Regions from separate parts of the Priestia sp. ST2 genome, predicted to be linked through region 1. Evidence: riboswitches for the same ligand, from Rfam matches in the RefSeq annotation. Region 1 holds a riboswitch; each other region holds the start of a gene.
The links. Region 1 has a riboswitch for cyclic di-AMP ahead of AC0KUU_RS29825 (APC family permease). Riboswitches for the same ligand answer to the same signal wherever they lie in the genome.
Positions count from the first base shown of each region.

Region 2: another riboswitch for cyclic di-AMP. It lies ahead of AC0KUU_RS04290 (dicarboxylate/amino acid:cation symporter); the one in region 1 lies ahead of AC0KUU_RS29825 (APC family permease).
Region 3: another riboswitch for cyclic di-AMP. It lies ahead of AC0KUU_RS29780 (APC family permease); the one in region 1 lies ahead of AC0KUU_RS29825 (APC family permease).
Region 4: another riboswitch for cyclic di-AMP. It lies ahead of AC0KUU_RS04955 (potassium channel family protein); the one in region 1 lies ahead of AC0KUU_RS29825 (APC family permease).

Region 1 is NZ_JBVVNT010000024.1:64-3,872, forward strand. It holds partial or broken gene AC0KUU_RS29825 (APC family permease) at 1-1,496, opposite strand, end outside; cyclic di-AMP (ydaO/yuaA leader) riboswitch at 1,627-1,771, opposite strand; gene AC0KUU_RS29830 (MerR family transcriptional regulator) at 2,136-2,921, opposite strand; gene AC0KUU_RS29835 (cupin domain-containing protein) at 3,085-3,414, opposite strand; partial or broken gene AC0KUU_RS29840 (class I SAM-dependent methyltransferase) at 3,469-3,809, opposite strand, start outside.
Region 2 is NZ_JBVVNT010000001.1:847,519-854,154, forward strand. It holds gene AC0KUU_RS04285 (NAD(P)/FAD-dependent oxidoreductase) at 1-887, shown strand, start outside; cyclic di-AMP (ydaO/yuaA leader) riboswitch at 1,489-1,643, shown strand; gene AC0KUU_RS04290 (dicarboxylate/amino acid:cation symporter) at 1,824-3,059, shown strand; gene AC0KUU_RS04295 (aspartate aminotransferase family protein) at 3,168-4,517, shown strand; gene AC0KUU_RS04300 (CoA transferase subunit A) at 4,518-5,219, shown strand; gene AC0KUU_RS04305 (3-oxoacid CoA-transferase subunit B) at 5,204-5,866, shown strand; gene AC0KUU_RS04310 (peptidase) at 5,880-6,636, shown strand, end outside.
Region 3 is NZ_JBVVNT010000022.1:4,169-10,804, reverse strand. It holds partial or broken gene AC0KUU_RS29780 (APC family permease) at 1-1,755, opposite strand, end outside; cyclic di-AMP (ydaO/yuaA leader) riboswitch at 1,886-2,030, opposite strand; gene AC0KUU_RS29775 (GNAT family N-acetyltransferase) at 2,341-2,775, opposite strand; gene AC0KUU_RS29770 (hypothetical protein) at 2,990-3,538, opposite strand; gene AC0KUU_RS29765 (aspartyl-phosphate phosphatase Spo0E family protein) at 4,399-4,551, opposite strand; gene AC0KUU_RS29760 (MBL fold metallo-hydrolase) at 5,091-5,804, shown strand; gene AC0KUU_RS29755 (TetR/AcrR family transcriptional regulator) at 5,830-6,429, shown strand; gene AC0KUU_RS29750 (YrdB family protein) at 6,472-6,636, shown strand, end outside.
Region 4 is NZ_JBVVNT010000001.1:969,926-976,561, reverse strand. It holds gene AC0KUU_RS04975 (tetratricopeptide repeat protein) at 1-40, opposite strand, end outside; gene AC0KUU_RS04970 (YjcZ family sporulation protein) at 215-301, shown strand; gene AC0KUU_RS04965 (YjcZ family sporulation protein) at 489-569, opposite strand; gene AC0KUU_RS04960 (TrkH family potassium uptake protein) at 896-2,215, opposite strand; gene AC0KUU_RS04955 (potassium channel family protein) at 2,219-2,878, opposite strand; cyclic di-AMP (ydaO/yuaA leader) riboswitch at 3,003-3,147, opposite strand; gene AC0KUU_RS04950 (carboxymuconolactone decarboxylase family protein) at 3,263-3,721, opposite strand; gene AC0KUU_RS04945 (Lrp/AsnC family transcriptional regulator) at 3,842-4,297, shown strand; gene AC0KUU_RS04940 (peptidyl-prolyl cis-trans isomerase) at 4,572-5,474, opposite strand; gene AC0KUU_RS04935 (S1C family serine protease) at 5,471-6,636, opposite strand, start outside.

The sequences.
Region 1 (3,809 bases):
ATAATTTTTGCATAGTTAATTGAATTCTCGACAGCTCTTGTTAAGCCTGCAACTGGTATAATAACTACATTTCCTTCTAAGGCTAATGCTTCTTTATCTCCCGGCTTGATACGCAGTTGCTTTCCTACCTCTACATAATGGTTCTTAATACGGTGGAACAGATAGACGATAAGAGGTAAGAAGATTAAAACAGCCCATACTTGTGAGAATTTTGTTGTAAAGAAAATAATTAGGACAGTAAAGCTAATAAAAGCTCCTATAAAATTGGTCACTAATTTTCCTTGCCAGCCAGCTGGCTTTTCTCTTAGCCATTTTACAATCATGCCCGTTTGAGATAGCGTAAATGGAATAAATACTCCAACCGCATATAAAGGGATTAACCTTTCTGTATTACCTTGAAACGCTATGATGAGCGCAATAGAGGCAATTCCTAGTGTGACAATTCCATTTGAATAGCCCAAACGATCACCACGTATTGTAAACATACGAGGAATATACTTATCTACAGCTAAATTAACAGCCAGTAACGGAAAGGCTGAAAAGCCTGTATTGGCAGCCAACACTAAAATTAAAGCCGTCGTACCTTGAACAAAATAATAGAAACCATTTCGTCCAAATACCTGGGAAGCAAGCTGTGAAACAACTGTCTCCTCTGCTTTAGGTACAATTCCAAACCAATAAGCCAAAAACATGACACCTGAAAACAAAATAGCTAAAATCATGCCCATTGCAACAAGCGTACGTACTGCATTTCTTGCAGCCGGCTGTCTAAAGTTTGTTACAGCATTTGAAATAGCTTCTACGCCTGTAAGGGCTGAACATCCTGATGAAAAAGCGCGTAGTAGTAAAAATAAACTGATTCCTGGCACTGCAGTTCCAATAGCAGGATGAATATCAGGAGAGACCTGACCAGTCGCTACTTTCCATATTCCTATCACTATTAATAGGACCAATGCAACAACAAACAAATAAACGGGATACGCTAATGCTGAAGCAGATTCTGTTACCCCTCTTAAATTCAAAACCATAATAAAAATAACCAATAAGCAAGCAATGATGACTCTATAGTCATGAAGAACAGGAAAAGCAGATGTTAACGCATCTGTTCCAGATGAAATACTTACGGATACGGTTAAAATATAGTCTACTAATAGAGATCCTCCGGCAATAAGCCCTGCATTTTCTCCAAGGTTATGTTTAGATACAACATAAGCGCCACCACCTTCTGGGTAGGCATAAATAATTTGTCGATAAGAAAGAATAAGTGCTGTTAAAAGGATAAGTACACCAATACCTATGGGTATTGAATACCAAAATGCGATCATTCCAATGGTAGCAAGCACAATTAAGACTTGTTCTGGGCCGTACGCCACGGATGAAAGTGCATCGGATGAAAGAATAGCTAAGGCTTTGACCTTATTTAACTTTTGTTCACCTAGCTCCTTTGATTTAAGTGGCCTCCCAATTAATAAACGTTTGATGGATGAATAACTCATCTAAAATCCTCCTGAAACCTTTGCTATTACTGATATTAGTTTACTTTCATCATTCCCCATCCCAGAAAAAAAACACAAAAAAGAACACTAAGGTTCTGCTTAGTGTTCTTTCCAGGACAAATAAAAGCAAACCTTCTCTCCAAACGCTTATGAGGTTAGCTGGCGGATTCGGGCTTTAAGAGTAGCCCTACCTTCTTACAGAAGGATTCACCCCAAGTGCAAGTGCACACAAAAATGGGTCCCCCACTCCTTAGTGGATTAAGCGATAAAAGGTATGAAAATAGCAAGATTATATATGTATGTTAGGTACTATACGCCTGAATAAGACGTTTGTAAAGAAAGATTTCAATTAAAATTAATATTTAATATAATTCGTTTTTTTTCTTTTATGTAAATAAATTTTGATATCTTGAGCAAACTATTTAAGGTCCAACGAAGCGTCAACACAACATTTTAATCACTGTACAGAAAGTGACTGCCTCTTCTTAGTGAAAAGAGACAGTCTTTTTCTATTTTCTCACTGTATAGAGTCTTTATTTTTAGTTACCATAATGTGAATTCTAAGTAGCAGAAGAAACCTATAGAAAATTCTATAGGTTTCTTTAACTATCTTTACTAATAAGGTTAGCTTAAAAGAAATTATTTACGGTTATGTTGGATGGAATTATACATTTCATTTTGAACCATATAATATTCTATTACTTGCTCCAACCATTTTTCTTCTTCCTGTGTATAAGGTGATGCCATCATACTTTGAAAATCTTCTATTTCCTCGTCCTCTAATTTTCCAAAAGCATGCATAGCTTCCTCACCAACGTATTTAAGAGATGCCTGCAAATGTTTATTTGCCAGCTCTTGTACTTCCGGATCATGAACTGGTTTTCCAACTAACCTTTTTACTTCTCTCGATAAATCAATAAATTCCCTATCTAAAGACAAATTCTCCTCGTCAGATTTATTGTAAACCTTATCTGCAATCTCTTTAGAAGTGAAATGCTCAAGCCATGTACGTTGATCTTCTTCATTTTGAATGTTATTAATCAAACTAATTAATATTTCACTTGGAACATCCTCTTGATCATCTAATAAAGAAATCGTCTGATTAATTGCCTTCAGAACTTTGTCTAAATGCTCCTTTTTCTTCTCAAATGCTTTTTTCTGTTGAATTAAAGTGTTCTCTAAGTTTAAATTCAGATTTGTATTTGTTAACATTAATCCTATTTCTTCTAGGTTATAACCTAAGAATTTTAATGCTACGATTTTTTGAAGTTTTACTATATGTTCCTCTTCATATAGTCGATGACCCGAATTAAGGTCTTTTTGAGCTTTGAGTAGCCCTATTTCGTCGTAATAATGCAGTGTTCTTATTGAAACACCCGTTTTCTTAGAAAATTTACCAATTGAGAAACTTAAATCATTACCCAACTTATATAACCCCCTTACAATCTAGTATTAATCTAATTAATTTCATCATAATACCTGACGTAACTGGAGATTCAAGCGTTAATTTTAAAAATCTAAGTTTTGTATATGATAATAAACTTAGTTAACATAAAACCTTTTACAGTGTTTATGTTATGTATTTCATTTACTCATCAATAATTATCGTATCAGCGTTTATATCCTCGAAACAAAGGTTTATTGTTCTTTGTTTCGCTCTGGTTCTATGTACTGTTCCAGCTGGTATAAGTAACGTATCATTTGGTTTTAACACAGCTGTATCTTTATCTTTAAAATCAATTAAAAGTTCTCCCTCCAAAACCATAAAAAGCTCATCTGAATTAGAATGATAGTGCCATTTGTATTCGCCTGAAAATACAGCTATACGAAGGCAATGATTATTAATATTCGATACAGGAAAATTCACATGTTGATCTTTAATATCTTTTGTAATTTCTTGAAGGTTAATCTTTTCCAGCTCTAATTTCTCTACCATTACAATTCCTCCTGTATATTTTTATTTCTAATAAATTTAATTTAATTTCCCCATATAAACTAAACCATTTGAACGATTTCCATTCATAGTTGTATATTCTACTTTCTTGTATTCTAAGGTTTCAAATTGATTTCCCCATTCTTTTACACGTTCTTCGCTATGATGACGTAAAATGGCCCCATCTGGTAATTCAAAAACCCCATATGTATGATACTTGGTGAGTCCCTTTTCATAGCGTAATTTATTTCTTTCATCACTATTCAGTAGAAAGTCGTTGATGTAAATAATACCTCCTGGCTTTAGTACCCGTTTAATCTCAGTTAAAATAGCATTTTGTTCCTCATTTTTATAAACACATGTTAAAACTGCAAAAAGTA
Region 2 (6,636 bases), on a different contig from region 1:
ACGGTCAGCATATCGTGCGCGGTATCGAATTGAAGAATGGTGAAAGAATTACGGCTGATAAAGTGGTTGTTTCACCAGGTCGAGACGGCTCGAAGTGGATGAGCGACTTACTAAAAAAACGTCGTTTGAAAATGATTAACAATCAAGTGGACATCGGCGTTCGAGTCGAAACATCCAACGTTGTTATGGAAGAAATCAACAAGCACTTGTACGAAGGGAAATTCATTTACAATACGTCTGTAGGTACAAGAGTCAGAACGTTCTGCAGCAATCCTTCAGGACATGTGGTAGTAGAGAATCATTCAGGTATTATGTTAGCAAATGGACACGCATACAAAGATCCGAAGCTTGGAAGTCAAAATACGAACTTTGCGCTGCTTGTTTCTCATAAATTTTCGGATCCATTTGATCAGCCGAACGAATATGCGCACGAAGTATCAAGATTAGCTAATATGCTGTCAAACGGGGGCTTAGTTGTTCAAAAGTATGGAGATATTTTAAAGGGCCGTCGTTCAACAGCGACTCGAATTAAAGAAGGCTTTTTAGAACCAACGTTAAAAGAAGCTGTACCTGGTGACTTGGGCTTAGTGCTTCCTTATAATACGATGAAAAGCTTAATTGAAATGACAGAGGCACTGGATCATGTAACGCCTGGGTTAGCATCTGAACATACGCTATTTTACGGTGTGGAAGCGAAATTTTACTCTGCCCGTCCGAAGTTAAACGATAAGTTTGAAACTGAAATTTCTGGTTTATACGTGGGAGGAGACGGAGCTGGTATTACGCGAGGGCTCGCGCAGGCAAGTGCGTGCGGTGTGTGGGTAGCGCGTGACATTGTTGAAAAATTAAAGAATCGCAAAGCAAGTTCTGAACCTGTTACTGTATAAAAAAAGAGGCCGTCACGGCCTCTTTTTTTTATGTGTTAAATAACGAGAGCGACTAAGTAAAAAGTAAAGAACTTGTACCGCTCCAACTCCGATAGTTTTATATGATAATTACCCGCTCTTTTTTAAAAAGTATGACGGAATCCATCCTTCTATCGTGAACAGAATTAAATACAATAAGGCGAATTGATAATGTCCATTTCTTTGCATCAATAAATTCAGTGGAATTTTAGGGAGGGTATATCAAGCAATACAAGGATAAAATCAACAGTTGAAAAGAGTTATTTTTTGATGAGTAAAATATTTATGAAAGCAATAAAGTACACGGATATTAGAATAATTATGCAAATTTATGAATGGGAGTTAATGAGAATAAAGTTCACTTTACAAACTATTTTTTGAATTAATTTTTTATCCATTAGATTGTAAGTCTTGTTAAATAAGTATTTGTGGTTTATTGAAATATGATGTAAAAATTTTAAAATATAACAATTATCAACTTTTTATGATAAAATCATGCATTATTTTTGAATAAAAACTTGACAGAAACATATAAAATGAATTTTAATTAAAGTAACAATTATTATCATGCAAAAATATTAAAGAAAATTATTTGCTTAATCTCTTTTGTTTTATAAGAGAACGGGGGGCCCATATTTGTGCGTAATGTACTTGGGGTGAATCTTGAATGAATCAAGTAGGGTAACTCACGTACCCGAATCCGACAGCTAACTCCGTAAGCATTCAGTGAGGGAATAACAGGTCTATGACACCATGATATTCTCATGGTTTTTTGTATAGCTAAAAATATTCCTAAACTATTAATCTGAAAATTTTTAATATATTGTATATTTTGAGTGTTATCGTTCTCAATGCATGGTAAAATAAGTATAGTAGTTAGAATCATTCTAATATAATTTATTTACGGGAGGTAAATCTATGAAGCTATCGACAAAGATCATTATCGCGCTAATTGCTGGTGCTGTTGTAGGAGTGTTAATTAACGCTTTTGCTCCAAGTGCTTTTGCTCCGCTGGACAAGTACTTGTTTACACCGCTTGGCCAAATTTTCTTAAGCTTAATTAAAATGCTTGTTGTACCAATTGTGTTTTTCTCTATCACGTTAGGTGTAGCAGGTTTAGGAGATCCTAAAAAACTAGGAAGAATCGGGGCTAAAACAGTTTCGTACTTCCTAGTGACAACAACCGTTGCTATTGTAATTGGTTTATTATTAGCATTTGTTATTAAACCAGGAACATTTGGATCTTTTGATACAAAAAACGCTTCTTTTGAAGCCGAAAAAGCACCGCCGGTTGGAGAAACATTCTTAAATATGATTCCAGTCAATCCAATTCAAGCGATGGCTGAAGGGAATATGCTTCAACTTATCGTTTTCTCTATCTTTATCGGTTTTGGTATAACGATGCTTGGAAGTAAAACAAAAGGGCTTTACAATTTACTTGAGCAAGGCAATGAATTGATGATGTACCTTGTGAATCTAGTGATGAAGTTTGCTCCTTACGGAACATTTGGGCTTCTTGCAACAGCGGTCGGAAGTCAAGGCTGGCAGGCAATTAAAGCGATGGGGCTGTACATGATTGTAGTCGTGCTCGCACTGTTTATCCATTCAATCGTAACATATGGGGGATCAGTCGCTCTTATGGCCAGACGTAACCCAATTGAATTCTTTAAAGGTTTTGCTCCTGCGATGACAGTTGGATTCAGTACATCAAGCAGTAATGCAACGCTTCCGATTTCAATGAATGTGGCTCAAAAAAATCTTCGTGTCCCGGAGTCCATCAGCAGTTTTGTTCAGCCGTTAGGTGCTACCATTAACATGGATGGAACGGCAATTATGCAAGGTGTAGCGACTATTTTTATTGCACAAGTATACGGCGTTGACCTGTCGCTGGGTGCTCTTGTGACGGTTGTATTGACAGCGGTGCTTGCTAGTATTGGTACAGCAGGTGTGCCTGGAGTTGGTCTCATTATGCTAGCAATGGTATTGAGTTCGGTTGGTCTGCCTGTAGCAGGTATCGGATTGATTATTGGAATTGATCGCTTGCTTGACATGCTTCGTACATCTGTAAATATTACGGGAGACGCTGCGTGTGCCGTTATTGTGGCTGAGTCAGAAGCAAAGCGTATCGATAAATCTGTAACGCAATCAGCTTAATAAGCGTAAAAGCTCTAGCTATATGCTAGGGCTTTTTTTATTGGCAAGAAACTCTTCGTTTCAGCATACAGTTTAATAAGAGTGTATGTTTGAAAGGAGAGTGCGGAAATGAATAAAACTCATGTAATAAAGCCGCTGCTCGACGACGACTACCCAGTTATTTCATATGGAAAAGGAATTTATTTGTACGACAAAGATGGAAAAAGGTACATAGATGCTTCGTCGGGGGCAGTTACAGCAAGTATTGGACACGGCGTAAAAGAAATTATTGATGCGATGACCGATCAGGCACAGAAAGTTGCGTTTGTATATCGGTCGCAGTTTACAAGTGATCCAACAGAAGCCTTAGCTAAGAAACTATGTGAATTAAGCAGCAATCATTTCCAGTGGAGCTTTTTTGTTAACAGCGGGACAGAAGCGACTGAAACGGCTATGAAAACGGCAATTCAGCATTTTCAAGAGCAAGGAAAGCCAACCAAAACAAAGGTTTTGTCACGCTGGATGAGCTATCACGGTATTACAATAGGAGCTCTGTCTATGTCAGGGCACGTTGGAAGACGAAAACGCTTCTCGTCTTTGCTTGAAGATTATCCTTCGGTTTCGCCTCCTTATTGCTATCGGTGTCCATTTCATCAAACCTATCCATCTTGTAATCTTGCTTGTGCACGCGAATTGGAAACAGTTATCAAACGAACCGGCCCTGAACATATTGCTGCTTTTATTACAGAGCCCATTGTAGGAGCAGCCGGAGCAGCGCTTACACCTCCTCCCGGTTATTATGAAGTGATAAGAGAAATTTGCGATAAATATGATGTGTTATGGATTGCGGATGAAGTCATGACTGGAGTTGGGCGTACAGGCGTGATGTTTGCGTATGAGCACTGGGGAGTTAAACCAGACATCATGACGCTTGGAAAAGGAGTGGGAGCAGGATATACACCAATAGCCGTTACGTTAGCTAGCAGCAAAACGATTGAACCTATCATGAACGGATCCAAATTAATTATGAGCGGACATACGCTAAGCGCTAATCCGCTGTCATCCGCTGTAGGGATAGCTGTTTTAACCTATATTGAAAAGCATGATCTTGTTCAAGAAGCAGCGCTGAAAGGAGACTATTTAGTAGGGGAATTGAAGAAGCTTCAACTTCTTTACCCTATCATTGGTGATATACGTGGCAAAGGCTTACTAGTTGGTCTTGAGCTTGTGCAAAATCCAAAGACGAAGGAGCCTTTTTCATCTTCGGAAAATATGACGGCACGCGTAATAAGTAAAGCCCAAAAAAATGGTCTTCTCCTTTATCCTTCACAAGCAGGAACAGACGGAGTAGAAGGAGACGGTATTATTATTGCGCCACCATTTACGATTACTCATCGTCAGCTTGATGAAGCGGTCGATCTGCTTTCGAAAACATTGCATGAAGTGCAAAATGAAAAACAGAGAAATGAGGTGAAATGAGTGACAAAGATCGAAAACTCATTTCAAAAGATCACAACTGTGGAACAAGCGATTGAATACGTGGATCATGCGGCTACGTTGATGATAGGAGGATTTGGAGGAGTAGGCAGCCCGCCTTCTCTCATTGATGGTCTGATTGAAAGCGGAAAATCAAATTTTACATTGATATGTAATGATTCAGGCTTTCCTCATATTGGTGCGGGAAAATTGGTAAGCCAAGGAAGAATTCAAAAGCTGATTGCTTCTCATATTGGGTCGAACCCAGTGGCTGGAACGCTGATGACAGAAGAAAAGCTGGAAGTTGAGTTTTCTCCTCAAGGAACGCTTGCTGAACGGATTCGAGCGGGAGGAGTTGGACTCGGAGGAGTACTGATTGATGTAGGAATAGAAAATGACATTATTCAATTTGGAAAAGAAAAAGTGGAAGTAGACGGCAAGACATTTTTAGTGGAAAAGCCGCTCACAGCCGACGTTGCTTTTGTGTATGCAAAAAAAGCAGATCCATTCGGCAACTTGCTTTATGATAAAAGCGCTCGAAACACTAATCCGTTAATGGCAATGGCAGGTCGTATAACTATCGCTGAAGTGGATGAAATTGTTCCTCTTGGGGACATTGACCCAGAGAACGTGATGACGTCAGGTGTATTTGTGGATTATATTGTCCCTTCGAAAGGAGTGAATTGGAAATGGGTTTGGGAATAGATATTCGTCATCGTATTGCAAAACGTGCTGCGGCTGAAATTCAAAACGGCATGATTGTTAATTTAGGGATTGGCATTCCTTCTCTTATTCCTAATTATGTGCCAAGCGCTGTTCATGTGATGTTTCATGCTGAAAATGGAATTTTAGGGTTAGGATCTTCCCCTCCTTTAGGTGAAGAAGATGAGAATGTTTGTAATGCAGCAGGCTATCCAACAACTACCGTTCAAGGGGCTTCATACTGTGACAGTGCTACAGCCTTCGCGATGATTCGAAAAGGATACGTCGATATGACCATTCTTGGTGCGTTGGAAGTGAGTGAAAAAGGGGATTTAGCTAATTGGATTGTGCCAGGTAAGCGAGTTCCTGGGATGGGAGGAGCGATGGAATTAGCTCAAAAAGCGAAAAAAGTCATTGTGCTAATGAATCATACGAGCAAGACAGGAGAACCGAAGCTGGTTAAGACGTGCTCTTTACCTCTGACTGCTTCGGGCTGCGTGGGATTAGTTATTACAGATCGGGCGGTTTTTAAAGTAGAAAAAGATGCGCTTCTTCTAACAGAGTTAATGTCTCCTTATACTGTAGAGGATATTTTGAGTTCAACAGAAGCGACAGTTCGCCTGAGTGATCAATTGATTACGATACCATAAGGAGGACCCTTACATGAACATACAGCAATCTATTCATAACTGGATGACAGAGCATCGTCAAAGTGCAGTGCGTTTACTCAAGCGTTTCGTAGAAGAAGCAAGCGTACAAGGTTCTGAAAAGCATGCGCAGGCAATTGTTATTGAACGCCTTCGACAGCTGCAGTTAGATATTGATATATGGGAACCGGACGAAAAAATACTTCGCAGCCATGAAGCTTTTGCCTCCAACCGTTCTACTTTTCGAGACAGTCCGAATGTGGTAGGCGTGTTAAAAGGGAAAGGCGGAGGGAAATCCATTATTTTGAATGGGCACATTGATGTAGTGCCACCCGGAGATCTTTCACAGTGGACGGAAGACCCTTATACGGCTGTTGTAAAAGATGGAAACTTATATGGACGCGGAGCAACGGATATGAAAGGAGGAAATGTGTCGTTACTCTTAGCTATTCAAGCGTTGAAAGAGCTAGATATTTCACTAAAAGGAGATGTTATTTTTCAAAGCGTAGTAGAAGAGGAAAGCGGAGGGGCAGGAACACTTTCCTGTGTACTTAGAGGGTATAAAGCAGATGGTGCCATCATTCCAGAACCAACCAACATGAAGATCTTCCCTAAACAGCAAGGCTCCATGTGGTTTCGAGTCACTGTGCATGGAGTAGCAGCACATGGAGGGACTCGGTATGAAGGCGTGAGTGCGATTGAAAAAGCAGCTGTGGTGCTTAAACATATTGAGGGTCTTGAAAAAGAGAGAAACAGCCGAATTACCGATCCGC
Region 3 (6,636 bases), on a different contig from region 1:
GCTTGATTGGTTATGCAATGCGTTATGCCAGCTTTTTCTTGTGATAAATTGCGGAATTAAAACGGTGACAGCCATATGGCTATCATCAGCTCGTTCTTCTACACGATCAATAAAGCGTAAAAGAGGTCCAATTAAGCTTCGATATTGTGAGTAGAATGTAACTAAGCGTATATCAGGATATCGTTCCTTCCATATTTCTTCCATTCTTTTTTCGCTTTCACGGTCAAATGCCACATGGACCGCAATCACAGTGTCTCCAATAATTTTTGCATAGTTAATTGAATTCTCGACAGCTCTTGTTAAGCCTGCAACTGGTATAATGACTACATTTCCTTCTAATGCTAATGCTTCTTTATCTCCTGGCTTGATACGAAGTTGCTTTCCCACCTCTACATAATGATTCTTAATACGATGGAACAGATAGACGATAAGAGGTAAGAAGATTAAAACAGCCCATACCTGTGAGAATTTTGTTGTAAAGAAAATAATCAGTACTGTGAAACTAATAAAAGCTCCTATAAAATTGGTTACTAACTTTCCCTGCCAGCCAGCTGGCTTTTCTTTTAACCATTTTACAATCATACCTGTTTGAGATAGCGTAAATGGAATGAATACTCCAACAGCATATAAAGGAATTAACCGTTCTGTATTGCCTTGAAATGCTATGATGAGCGCAATAGAGGCAATTCCAAGGGTCACAATTCCATTTGAATAGCCTAAACGATCACCACGTATCGTAAACATACGAGGGATATACTTATCTACAGCTAAATTAACAGCTAGTAAAGGAAAGGCTGAAAAGCCTGTATTCGCAGCCAATACTAAAATTAAAGCTGTCGTACCTTGAACAAAATAATAGAAACCATTACGTCCCAACACTTGGGAAGCGAGCTGCGAAACAACCGTCTCCTCTGCTTTAGGTACAATTCCAAACCAATAAGCTAAGAACATGACACCTGAAAACAAAATAGCCAAAATAATGCCCATTGCAACAAGCGTACGTACTGCATTTCTTGCAGCCGGTTGTCTAAAGTTTGTTACAGCATTTGAAATAGCTTCTACACCTGTAAGGGCTGAACATCCTGATGAAAAAGCTCGTAGTAGTAAAAATAAACTAATTCCCGGAACTGCAGTTCCAATAGCCGGATGAACGTCAGGAGAGACCTGACCAGTGGCTACTTTCCATATGCCTACCCCTATCAAAAGAACCAATGCAAGGACAAACAAGTAAACAGGGTACGCCAATGCTGAAGCTGATTCTGTTACTCCTCTTAGATTTAAAATCATAATAAAAATAACCAATAAGCAAGCGATAATGACTCTATAGTCATGGAGAGCAGGAAAAGCAGATGTTAACGCATCTGTTCCAGATGAAATACTTACAGATACGGTTAAGATATAGTCTACTAATAGAGATCCTCCAGCAATAAGCCCTGCATTCTCTCCAAGGTTATGTTTTGATACAACATAAGCGCCACCGCCTTCGGGATACGCATAAATAATTTGTCGATAAGAAAGGATAAGTGCTGTTAAAAGGATGAGTACACCAATACCGATAGGTATTGAATACCAAAATGCAATCATTCCAATGGTAGCAAGCACAATTAAGACTTGTTCTGGGCCGTACGCCACGGATGAAAGTGCATCGGATGAAAGAATAGCTAAGGCTTTGATCTTATTTAGCTTTTGTTCACCTAACTCCTTTGATTTAAGTGGCCTCCCAATTAATAAACGTTTTATGGATGAATAACTCATCTAAAATCCTCCTGAAACCTTTGCCATTACTGATATTAGTTTACTCTCATCATTCCCCATCTCAGAAAAAAAACACAAAAAAGAACACTAAGGTTCTGCTTAGTATTCTTTCCAGGACAAATAAAAGCAAACCTTCTCTCCAAACGCTTATGAGGTTAGCTGTCGGATTCGGGCTTTAAGAGTAGCCCTACCTTCTTACAGAAGGATTCACCCCAAGTGCAAGTGCACACAAAAATGGGTCCCCCACTCCTTAGTGGATTAAGCGATAAAAGGTATGAAAATAGCAAGATCATATATGTATGTTAGGTACTATACGCCTGAATATGACGTTTGTAAAGAGAGATTCCAATTAAAATTAATATTTAATATAATTCGTTTTTTTCTTTTATGTAAATAAATAAATTTTGATATCTTGAGCAAACTATTTAAGGTCCAACAAAGCGTCAACACAACATTTTAATCACTGTAAAGAAAGTGACTGCCTCTTCTTAGTGAAAAGAGACAGTCTTTTTCTATTTTCTCACTGTATAGAGTCTTTATTTTTAGTTACCATAATGTTTTTTATGGGTAGGAAAAGTACTTGAATTAATTCAAGTACTTTACAAATAGAACCTTATCTTGATTGTCTTTATTCCCCTGTTCAATTTCAAAACCCATTTTAGTATGATAAGCAATTGAAGCTTTATTCACAGGAGAAGTCACACAACGAACAATATTGCGGCCACTTTGTTTAATTACGTCGAAAAATTGATTGTATAGTTGTCTCCCAATACCTTTTCCCCTGTACTCCGGATGGATTCCAACAAAATGAATGTATGCTTCATTCGAATAAGATTGAGATAAGAATCCAATTAAAAAGCCTATGATTTCACCTTCTTCTTCAACAATAAAGCTAGTATTTTTAAAATGATCAAAAAAAAGCTTTGGCAACAAGTCAGACATTTGCCTTCCATTCCACCAGTTGTTGATTAACGGAGATATTACATAATAATCTGATCCTTTCACTAAACGAACTGTCATTCTGATCTCTCCTTAATTTATTTATGAATTTACTTAAATTGATGCTATCACAGGAAGAAAATGCTATGTTGTTCTTTCTTATTTTTTACTAATGAATGCTAATATGAAAAGTGAATAGAATATACAAAATCAGTTTACATAATCAACATTCTCGGAAATAAAACAAAAAAAGGCTTCAAATAAGTATGAAGCCTTTATATTTATAAAGAAAAGCTTAATTCTTTAGAATATGATGCTTTACTAAACTTCGATAATAGCCATAAATAATAAAATAGGCTATTAAATAACTAATAAAAGTTCCCGGAATATTCCATCCATTAAAATACTCTACTTTTCCTAAGACTAAACCTATACCTTCGAAACCTGTAGTAAAGAGAGTAAAACAAAGTAAAAGGATAATCGTATTAATCTTCTTTTTTATCTTAAAGTAAATTAAAAAAGAAGATAAGACAGGATAGAAACCAATATTTAAAGGGAGTGCTGATAAACTTAGATCTCTAAAAGTCGGTTTGAATTGCCAAAAGTAATTACTTCCCCAATCATTTAGTATAAAAGCTACTGTCATTCCTACCGGTGCAATTAAAAGAACGATTATAGGTTCTTTCCTGTATAATATGAAACCAAAAATCCAAGGTACAATAAATCCCATAATAATATTTACTAATATTTTCTCTCTTCTCCTCTCACTAAGATTACCTTTTAACAGGATTGTCCAAAACGTAAGAAAATAGTATGGACTAGTAGTATGTAACTTACCCAACATGAATATTTTCTTATATAGTGAGCAAACTACCCAAGATGCAATAGAGTATTATCAACAAAACATCTATATTTCAACGACTAGGAAAACTACTGTACAGGAGCAGTAGTTTTTCCGTTTTTATGTTGTATAGAATATACAAGTGTAGTTAACATAATGTCTCTTAACGGAACCCATCAAAAAAGAGAACCCTTCTGGGAGTAAGGGTTCGAAAGAGGTCTCATTTATGAGTTATGCAGCTTTTTATACATCCTTGACGCGTAAGGGTTTCATACTAGGGCATAACCCAAACGAATGAATAAAAAGTGCACCTTTTATTCATATGCAAAACATGTAAAATATAGTATATATGGTAAAAATATGATATTATTGTTTATGGTGCTATGCATTCTTCAACGAGTATGAATGACAAAAGCAACCTCTTTCCAATGCCATGGGATATGAGGTTGCTTTTGTTTATTTGGAAAATATGCTATGATCTTACCAACGACATATTCGAAAACCTAAAAAGCTATCTCATTGTCCCCTTTGAGATAGCTTTTTTCTATTTATTTTAATAATCCATCTACGACGGGAAATGATATCATATTGGCTAAAAGTATAGATATCATATTAATCCACCATTTATTTTTTGAAGAAACTAACCAGATTGTACCCAATGAAATAAGAAGATACTTAGGTATTAATGGATTTACACCCATTATCTCTGGTAAAAAAACAATGGATAAATAATAACCAAAACCTAGTATCAAAGAATTAATCAATACAGTGATATACATATGTACACTCCATTCATTATGCACTTTATAATGTAGTTTGGTTATTATTTACAAAACTATTCTTTATTAAAAGATATTAGCTACTTATTTAATTTTTTCTAATTCATTCAGCATCTCATCAATAAATTGACTAATTTCTACCGTATTGCTACTTGTAAACCCCTCTTTAAATGCTGTTTCAATCAAAAGTTGTCTCTCTTTTTCAATCTCAACTTTTAAAGCTTCTTTTAAAATCACTTTATGAGACTCCAATAACCCAATCACCCATTTACTTTTAATCACAAAACGAGCATAAAGTTAATTACTTTAAGTACGATCTTGGAATAATCAACCCTACGCTCGTTTTATGCTCTCATATTTATATAAATATTCTACAATGTACAGATGTCCTTATATAACGGAGATTTATCTTTTTATCTCTACAATATTACCTATTGGAAAAACCGTAATGATAGGCACTTAACAATAAATAGACCGTATGACTAGTCACATAAGCAAAAATAACGAGTAAAGCAATCATCTTTAGTTTAATCACTTTCAATTTTCCTTTTTATCTTTCTAAGCCTTGTTCCTGGCGCTTTAATTACTTACGAATACTGCTCGCATATTAAAAAATGAAATCTGCTTCATCTTCTCAACATTCTTATCAATTTAATTTTTTATTCATTTATGCTAATTTTCGCAAATTTTCATACATTCACTTGCTTAAACTAATAACATTAGTTAATATATAAATGGAAATAGTTTTAAAACTAATATAAGAAGGAGCTATTCCTATGAGAATCATTCAAGAAGCATACTTGTATCAATTGACTTTCTTACCAGGACTTTTCCCAGTTAATTGTTACTTAGTTGAAGAGAGTGATAGTTTAACTTTAGTTGATGCTGCGCTTCCTTACAGTGCTAAGAAAATATTACAAGCTGCTAAAAAGATTAACAAACCCATTACACGTATCCTTTTAACACATGCGCACGAAGATCATGTAGGAGCACTTGATAAAATAAAGCTATTACTTCCTAATGTTCCTGTACATATTTCAAGTAGAGATGCCCGTTTAATGAGTGGAGATACTACATTAGATCCTAATGAACCGAATACTCCTATACGTGGCGGAGTACCTAAAACTTTAGAAACCCGGGCAGAAGTTTTATTACAAGATGGTGACCAAATTGGTTCGCTAATTGCGATAGCTGCTCCTGGGCATACGCCAGGTTCAATGGCATTTTTTGATACCCGTACCGATACCCTAATTGCTGGTGATGCGTTTCAAACAAGGGGTGGTATGGCAGTAACTGGACAGCTCCAACCTTTATTTCCTTTTCCAGCAATGGCTACATGGAATAAAAAACTTGCACTTCAGAGTGCTCACAAATTATTAAATTACAGTCCTTCATTGCTTGCTGTAGGACATGGAAAAATGATAAAACAACCAGAAAAAGCTATGAACAATGCGATTACAAAAGCTAGGTTAAATTTGAAACACACTTAACCTATAGTGAGAAAGGAGTTTAACTATGGCCGCAAGACCAGGACTTGATTTAGACACTATTTTAAAAGCCTCTACAGAAATGGCAAATGCACAAGGATTAGACGAAGTAACATTAGCTTCACTTGCTAAAAAATTAAATATTCGTCCACCCTCTCTATATAATCACGTAAATGGCTTACCAGCATTAAGGAAAAAACTTGCTGTTTATGGTTACGAACAACTTTATAAAGTATTAATACATGCAACTGTAGGACGTTCAAAAGATAATGCGGTTCGTGCACTAGGCGAAGCTTACATAGTTTTTGTTCGCAATCATCCAGGGTTGTATGAAGCAATGCTTCGTTCTCCTAATTCTGATGACCTGGAACTTAAGCACATACAAAATGAAACCGTTAATATTGTTATTCAAGTACTTAACGAATACCGTTTAGGAGAAGAGCAAACCTTACACGCCACACGTGGGCTACGAAGTATTTTACATGGCTTTGCTTCACTTGAGCAGAAAAAAGGGTTTGGTCTTCCCCATGATCTTGATGTAAGCATTCTTATGCTAATAGATATTTTTTTAAGAGGAATAAACGCGATGAAACAAGAAAGTAAAAACAGTGAAGACATAAGAGATTAATGTAAGATGAATATCCTTTCATTAATCAAGGTTTTAAATTTAATGTTGCGATTTTCTTTGGAACTATTTGCACTTGGCTCACTAGCCTACTGGGGAGCTCAAACTGGAAAAGGGTCAATGAAAGTACTGTTAGCAATAGGTTCTCCATTAATTGTTGCAATCGTTTGGGGGATTTTTGGTTCCCCGCGTTCATATGTTCAACTATCT
Region 4 (6,636 bases), on a different contig from region 1:
CTTCTAGCTGATTCATGACGTATTCTACATGTATTCCCACCACTTTGCCCTCCTTTTCCTCTTTATCATAAAGGATTTCTGCACAAATGAAAAAAGTAAGTGTTCTTCATTTTTCTCAAAAGATCGTTACCGTTAAAAAATAGGCAAATTTCTCAATCACTTAACCCAATTAGTACATAGGATATAGAGAATTTTATTAAAGGAGGTTACACATATGGGCGCAAAAGGCGGTTTTGGTTTTTCATTTATCGTTGTTTTATTTATTCTATTAGTAATCGTAGGATGTTCTTGCTACTACTAATTTTTAGAGGGGATGAACATCATTCATCCTCTTATTTCAAAAAAAACCATGCTTTCGCATGGCTACATACCGATTAGATGAATGAGTAGAGGAACTCATTGTTCGGCAATATTGAAGAAATTTTTGGTTTTTACTTCCGCCTAGTATGCCCTTTTTGACGGGGGCTATGCGCAAATAAAGTTAACGTTTAAAAGCGAAAGCCAGACGCACCTACAATAACAAGTAAAACAAATAACACAACGATTAACGCAAAATTTTGTTTCCCCACGTACCATCCCTCACTTTCTGTTATCTGCTTTTAGTGTATGCAACAGCTTGGCAAAATGTTTAGGACAGGGGTGCGGATTTTTTTAACGAGAAAAACCTTCAAATTTCGTCAAAAAAGTGAATCATATTTTTGTTTCTTTCGTTATATATAGTAAGAGATTTTTTTACTATAAAAAAGGGGGGCCTTTAATGCGCCGACATTCTAAATTGCCCATTGTTCTTGTCTTTGCCTTCTTTTTATTCATCGCAACTGTTTTGTGCGTAACCTCTTATATGTCTTGAACGTATAAATAATATAAAAAAATCGCCTCATCGAAGGCGATTTTTCTACCCCAGCATTATATCTTCGTTTGGGTAACGAACGGCTTCACGCTTTTGCTTAGATAATGAAAACGCAAGCGTTAATGGCCCCACTTTTCCTAAAAACATGATAAAGATAATAATCACGCGTCCAAAGTACGAAAGTTCAGGAGTTGCTCCCATTGATAAACCTACTGTTCCAAATGCAGAAACAACTTCAAACATAATTTTTACAAACGGCAGGTTTTCCGAAATATTTAACAGGAAAATGGCCCCAAATACAAACATAATTGAAATCATCGTGATGGCTAGTGCCTTAAACACGTGAAGAGGAAGAAGTCGTCTCTTTAATAGCACAATATCTTCCCGGCTTCGTAAAAATGCCCATACAGAAAAAATAATCACCACAAACGTCGTGAGTTTGATACCGCCTCCTGTTGAAGCACTTCCTGCACCAATAAACATTAACATAACCATTAAAAATATAGTGGAATCATGCAAACTTCCTATATCGATACTATTAAAACCTGCTGTACGTGTCGTTACAGCTTGAAAATAAGATGCCCACACTTTGTCTCCTAATGACAAACTTCCGAGCGTATGTGGATTGCTGTACTCCAAGAAAAAAATAAAAAGCATGGCAACCACGTTAATCGCAAACGTGCTGATGATCATAATTTTCGAATGCAGCGTTAGCTTTTTATAGGATTTTTTTACCCACATATCTGCAAGGACGGTAAACCCTAATCCACCGATAATGAACAAAAAAGAAATCGTTATGTTAATAATGGGATCTCCTACATACTGAACCAGGCTGTCAGATAATAGTCCGAACCCTGCGTTATTAAAAGCCGAAATCGAATGAAACAAGCTAAAGAACAGCCCCTTAGACCATCCGAACTCCGGAACCCAGCGTATCGCTAGAAAGATAAGTGCAACAAACTCAATTAAAAATGAAAAGATAAACAGTCTTTTAACTAGCAGGACAACTCCGCCGATGCTCGTTTGATTTAATGCCTGCTGAACGAGCATACGCTCTTTAAATCCAATTTTTTTACCTAGCATCATAAAAATCAACACGGCAAATGACATAATGCCAAGACCGCCTATTTGAATTAACAGCATAATAATCGTTTGACCAATGACGGTAAAACGCGTACCTGTATCTACGACAGCTAAGCCGGTTACTGTCATCGCGGAAGTAGACGTAAAAAGGGCGTCTACCCACCGGATGGGCTCAGTAGTAGAAACAGGCATCATCAATAGAAGAGCACCTATAATAATTCCTCCGCCAAAAATGGAGACAAGCAGCTGCGGAGGGGTGAGTTTAATGATTTGTTTTTTCATAAGTTAAACTCCTTCTTCTTCAAAACGGTTCAAATCGCGATTATGTCCGATAACAATTAGCATATCTCCTTGTTCAATTATTTCATGCGCGGTAGGCGAAATCACCATTTCCCCGTCTTTTCGCTGAAAGCCGATAATGTTGCAGCCGTACTTGGCACGAATGTTCAAATCAAACAGCGTTTTATTATGAAGTTTCTTAGAGGCCACAATTTCGACAATACTATAATCCTTTGACAGTTCAATGTAATCAATGATCTTTTCTGACACCACGTGATGAGCAATACGCTTAGCAATATCGCGCTCAGGATGAATGACTTTGTCCGCTCCTATTTTCTCCAGCACCTTTTGGTGATACATATTTACTGCTTTTACCCATACTTGCTTAACGCCCATATCTTTTAAAAGCATCGTTGCGAGCACGCTCGCTTCGATATCATCCCCAAACGAAATAAGAGCATGATCAACATTGCGAATACCTAGCCCCTTTAAGCTAGCTTCATCAATTGCATTCGCCTGCACAACATATGTAGCTGAGTTGCTAAATTTATTTACTACCTCCTGATTGCGGTCAATAGCGAGCACATCCACATCCAGATTAGCAAACTCTTCAACCAAACTGCCTCCAAAACGACCTAATCCCAATACAGCAAACTGTTTTTTCATAATGTATTTATTCCTTTCTTCAACTGCTGTGTGTTCTCTTAGCTTATACTTTTTCTAAAAAATTACATCTTTTTCTTAAAAAAAGCGCAAAAAAACACAGGAAGGCTCCTGTGTTTTTTCACACTCTTCCCCCTCAAAACGCTTGCGAAGTTAGCTGTCGGGTTCGGGTTTTAAGAGTAACCCTACCTTTTTAAGGATTCACCCCGGAGCACAATATGTGCGTAAATAATGGGTCCTCCGCTCCGTAATGGATTAAGCGATTTTTATTCAAATGTCTATGATCTATTTTTTAGAATAATCGATTCGATTCATGATACATTTCACTTCACGAAAGCTATCTTACTCCTGTGGATTTTGTCTGTCAAGATATTTTTAGGGAAGACCTCACTTGCCCTGCAAGCTGCAAAAATCGTATAAATCTAAACTGACAATCATTTTGTGAAATTGATCAAATAAATTAATAACAGCTAAAAGCTCTAACAGCTGCGTATCACTGTAAAATTTCTTTAATTGATTCATATCAGCATCCGTCAACTCCTTTGGACGCACCCGGTATACATCAATAAATCGAAACAGCAGGCGATCTTTTTCTTCCAGCTCTTTTTCTCTTAACACTTTTTGATTAAGCGTCTCATCGCCTACATATGACATGCTCATACACGTCTCACAGCCGTTAACACCTGCTAGATAAAGCCTTATTTTTTCCTTAGTCTCTTTTTCTACTATATCGCTGTTCCAAAGCGTGTCGTAAAGCTCATCATACAATCTTTTTACATGCGGAATTAAATTCAATGCTTTTTCAAAATTTGTTCCCTCTTCGTTTGCTAACAAAACTCTTGCCATTTTTCACTCACTCCTTTTTAATTATTATAGTAAGAAAAATGGAAATTTCAGATTACATATAAAACATCTTATCGACTATTACTAATCAAATGAAACGTTAATGAGAAAGAAGGTTTTCAATTGAAAATTGATGAAATTGATTTATCGATTTTGCAGGCGCTGCAGCAAAACAGCCGCCTTTCCTTACGAGAGCTAGGAAAACAAATTAATTTGTCTCCTCCTTCGGTGGCAGAGCGAGTAAGGCAGCTAGAGAGCTTTGGCGTTATAAAAGGGTATACGATTGATATTGATTATGAAAAGCTGCATTTGCCCGTGTCGTGTTTTATTGAAGTAACGATGAAAAACGGAGAGCACGAGCGTTTTAAACGATTTATTTCTCAGTATCCCTACGCTTTATTCTGTGAACGCATCGCCGGGCAAGCCTGCTTTATTACAAAGCTTCAGCTTCCTCACCTGCACATACTCGAACAATTTATTAACGAAATTACACCTTATGCCAAAACGATTTCACACATCGCCCTTTCTCACGTAGAGATGGCTCCTGCATTATTGAGTCATTTAAAAGATGAAAAGTGATTGAAACGTAACGAAAAAATCCGAACGAATCATCGTTCGGATCTTCTTTCCATTACACTACTTTTGTCCCAGCCTCTTTTATTCGTCCAACAGCATAAAAAATAACCCTCCAAAGCTGGAGGGTATAAATTTTCCGAATAATGAAAGTTTTACAACTTCATTTTATCAGGTGCCGACATTTCTGTCTACTTAAAAATGTAAAAGAGCTCTCTATTAATAGAAAGCTCTTTTACCTGCTTGTTTTTTGAAAACAATCAATCTATATAAAAGGAAACTACCTAAGGCTGAACGTCACGTGAAACCTTGGCAGTTGATCCTGGATATACCGGTTGATATGATTCAAAACAAGTTCTTTCATCATTTCTTCTTTAACTTCTGATTCCGTTTTTTTATCTTTTTGTTTTAAAATAAGAATATAATAAACTTTACCCATTTTAATGGGCTCACTACTCTCTCCGATGTGCTGTTTTTTTAAAACATCTATAAAAGAAGGAGATAGACTTGAAAGCTTTAGATTATCAGCATTCTCTATTTTGCTCACTGTCTGGAATTCAGCATATTTTTTTTGAACGTCCTGAAGCGATGTTCCCTTTTGCAGTTCAGCCGCAGCGGCAGCGGCATCATGTAAAGTGGAAAAAGCCAGCTGCGTAAAAGATACGCGCGTTAGATCGTTTTCAATACGTTTATAGTAAGCAGTTAGTTCATCAGACGTAATTTGTTTGCGGAAATATTCTTCTAATTTAAACTGATTCGTTAGCTGGTTGGTTACATCACTGGAACGAATATTTAACACTTCATAACCTTGTTTTCTTGTATCCTCGTCATATGAGCGTTTAATTTGCTTCCACATATCCTCAACTTGTTTTTGTACTTTATCGCTTGTCTTTAGATGGGAAATTAAGATTTTTTGCATAACAAGCTGCCGCAATAACTCTTTGCGGTAGCTTGTATCATTTAGAGGAGCATCTGGATTTAAGAACCCTTCAACGGCTAAAAAACGGTTGAATTCAGCTCCTGTCACCTTGCCTCCCTCATACGCTGCCAGTTCTTTGGTAGAAGATAGCTGACTAATTTCTACAGAAGGAAACATCGTGTTTGAATGCTTCCCTCCGCAGCCGGTTAAAAATCCGAACGCTGTTAATACTGCTAGCAGCAGCTTTAACGGTGTTGAACTCATCCATTGTTATCCTGCTGTTCTGAAAGCTTCAGAGAAATAGTTTGTTTTTTTCCATTTCGATACACGTCTAATTTTACCGTGTCTCCTACTTTACGTTTTGTGTATAGATATTGACGTAAATCACTGGATGTTTTGACTTCGTTTCCATCGATGGCAACAATCACGTCTTTTGATTGTAAACCTGCATCAGAAGCAGAAGAGAATGGTTCAACCGTCGTTACGACAACTCCTTCAGACGTATCGCTTGTTAGGCCTAGCTGGTTTTGTTTTGTTGCAGCTGAAAGCTGACCTACATCTTGAAGACCTACCCCCATATATGGACGCGTTATTTTCCCATTTTTCATCAGCTGTTCAATCGTCGGCTGCACTTCATCACTTGGAAGAGCAAAGCCGATGCCTTCTACATTGTCTTCTGAAATTTTCATACTGTTGATGCCGACTACTTCACCGGAAGAATTGATAAGTGCACCGCCGCTGTTTCCTGGATTAATCGCCGCATCCGTTTGAATTGCATCTACGTTCCAATTTTCTGAAATAGGGACAGAGCGTTTTGCTGCGCTCACGATACCTTGTGTGACCGTACGAGAAAACTGTTCACCAAGAGGATTGCCGATTGCAAGCACCGTTTCACCCGCTACTAAATCCGATGATTTCCCGAACTTCGCCACTTGTTCAACATTTTTGTCAGACATCTCAAGCACCGCTAAATCCGTTAGCGCATCAGCTCCGACAATCTTAGCTTTTTCTTTTTGTCCGTTTGAAAGTGACACTTCTACTTCGCTTGCGCCGTCAATAACGTGGTTATTGGTCACAACGTATGCTTTTCCATTTTCTTTTTTGAAAATAACACCGGAACCCGTTCCTGCTTCTTGGGTTTGGGTATCTCCAGAAAATGGATTTGTTTGCTGTTGAATATTGTTCACGCCTACAACAGCAGCTGATACTTTATTTACAACTGAAACAAGATCTGACTGATTCACGGTTGTGCTTACTGTTCGAGGCGTTGTGCTCGTTGTTGTTGCCGTTTGAGTCTGCGTTGTTTGATTCGCTGTTTGCGTATCAGCTGAATCCATTAACCCCAGCTGCGGAGCACCGTATAGCACAATTCCTCCTCCAAGTACTGCTCCGGCGATAGAAGATGCAATCACTGGAAATAAGCGTC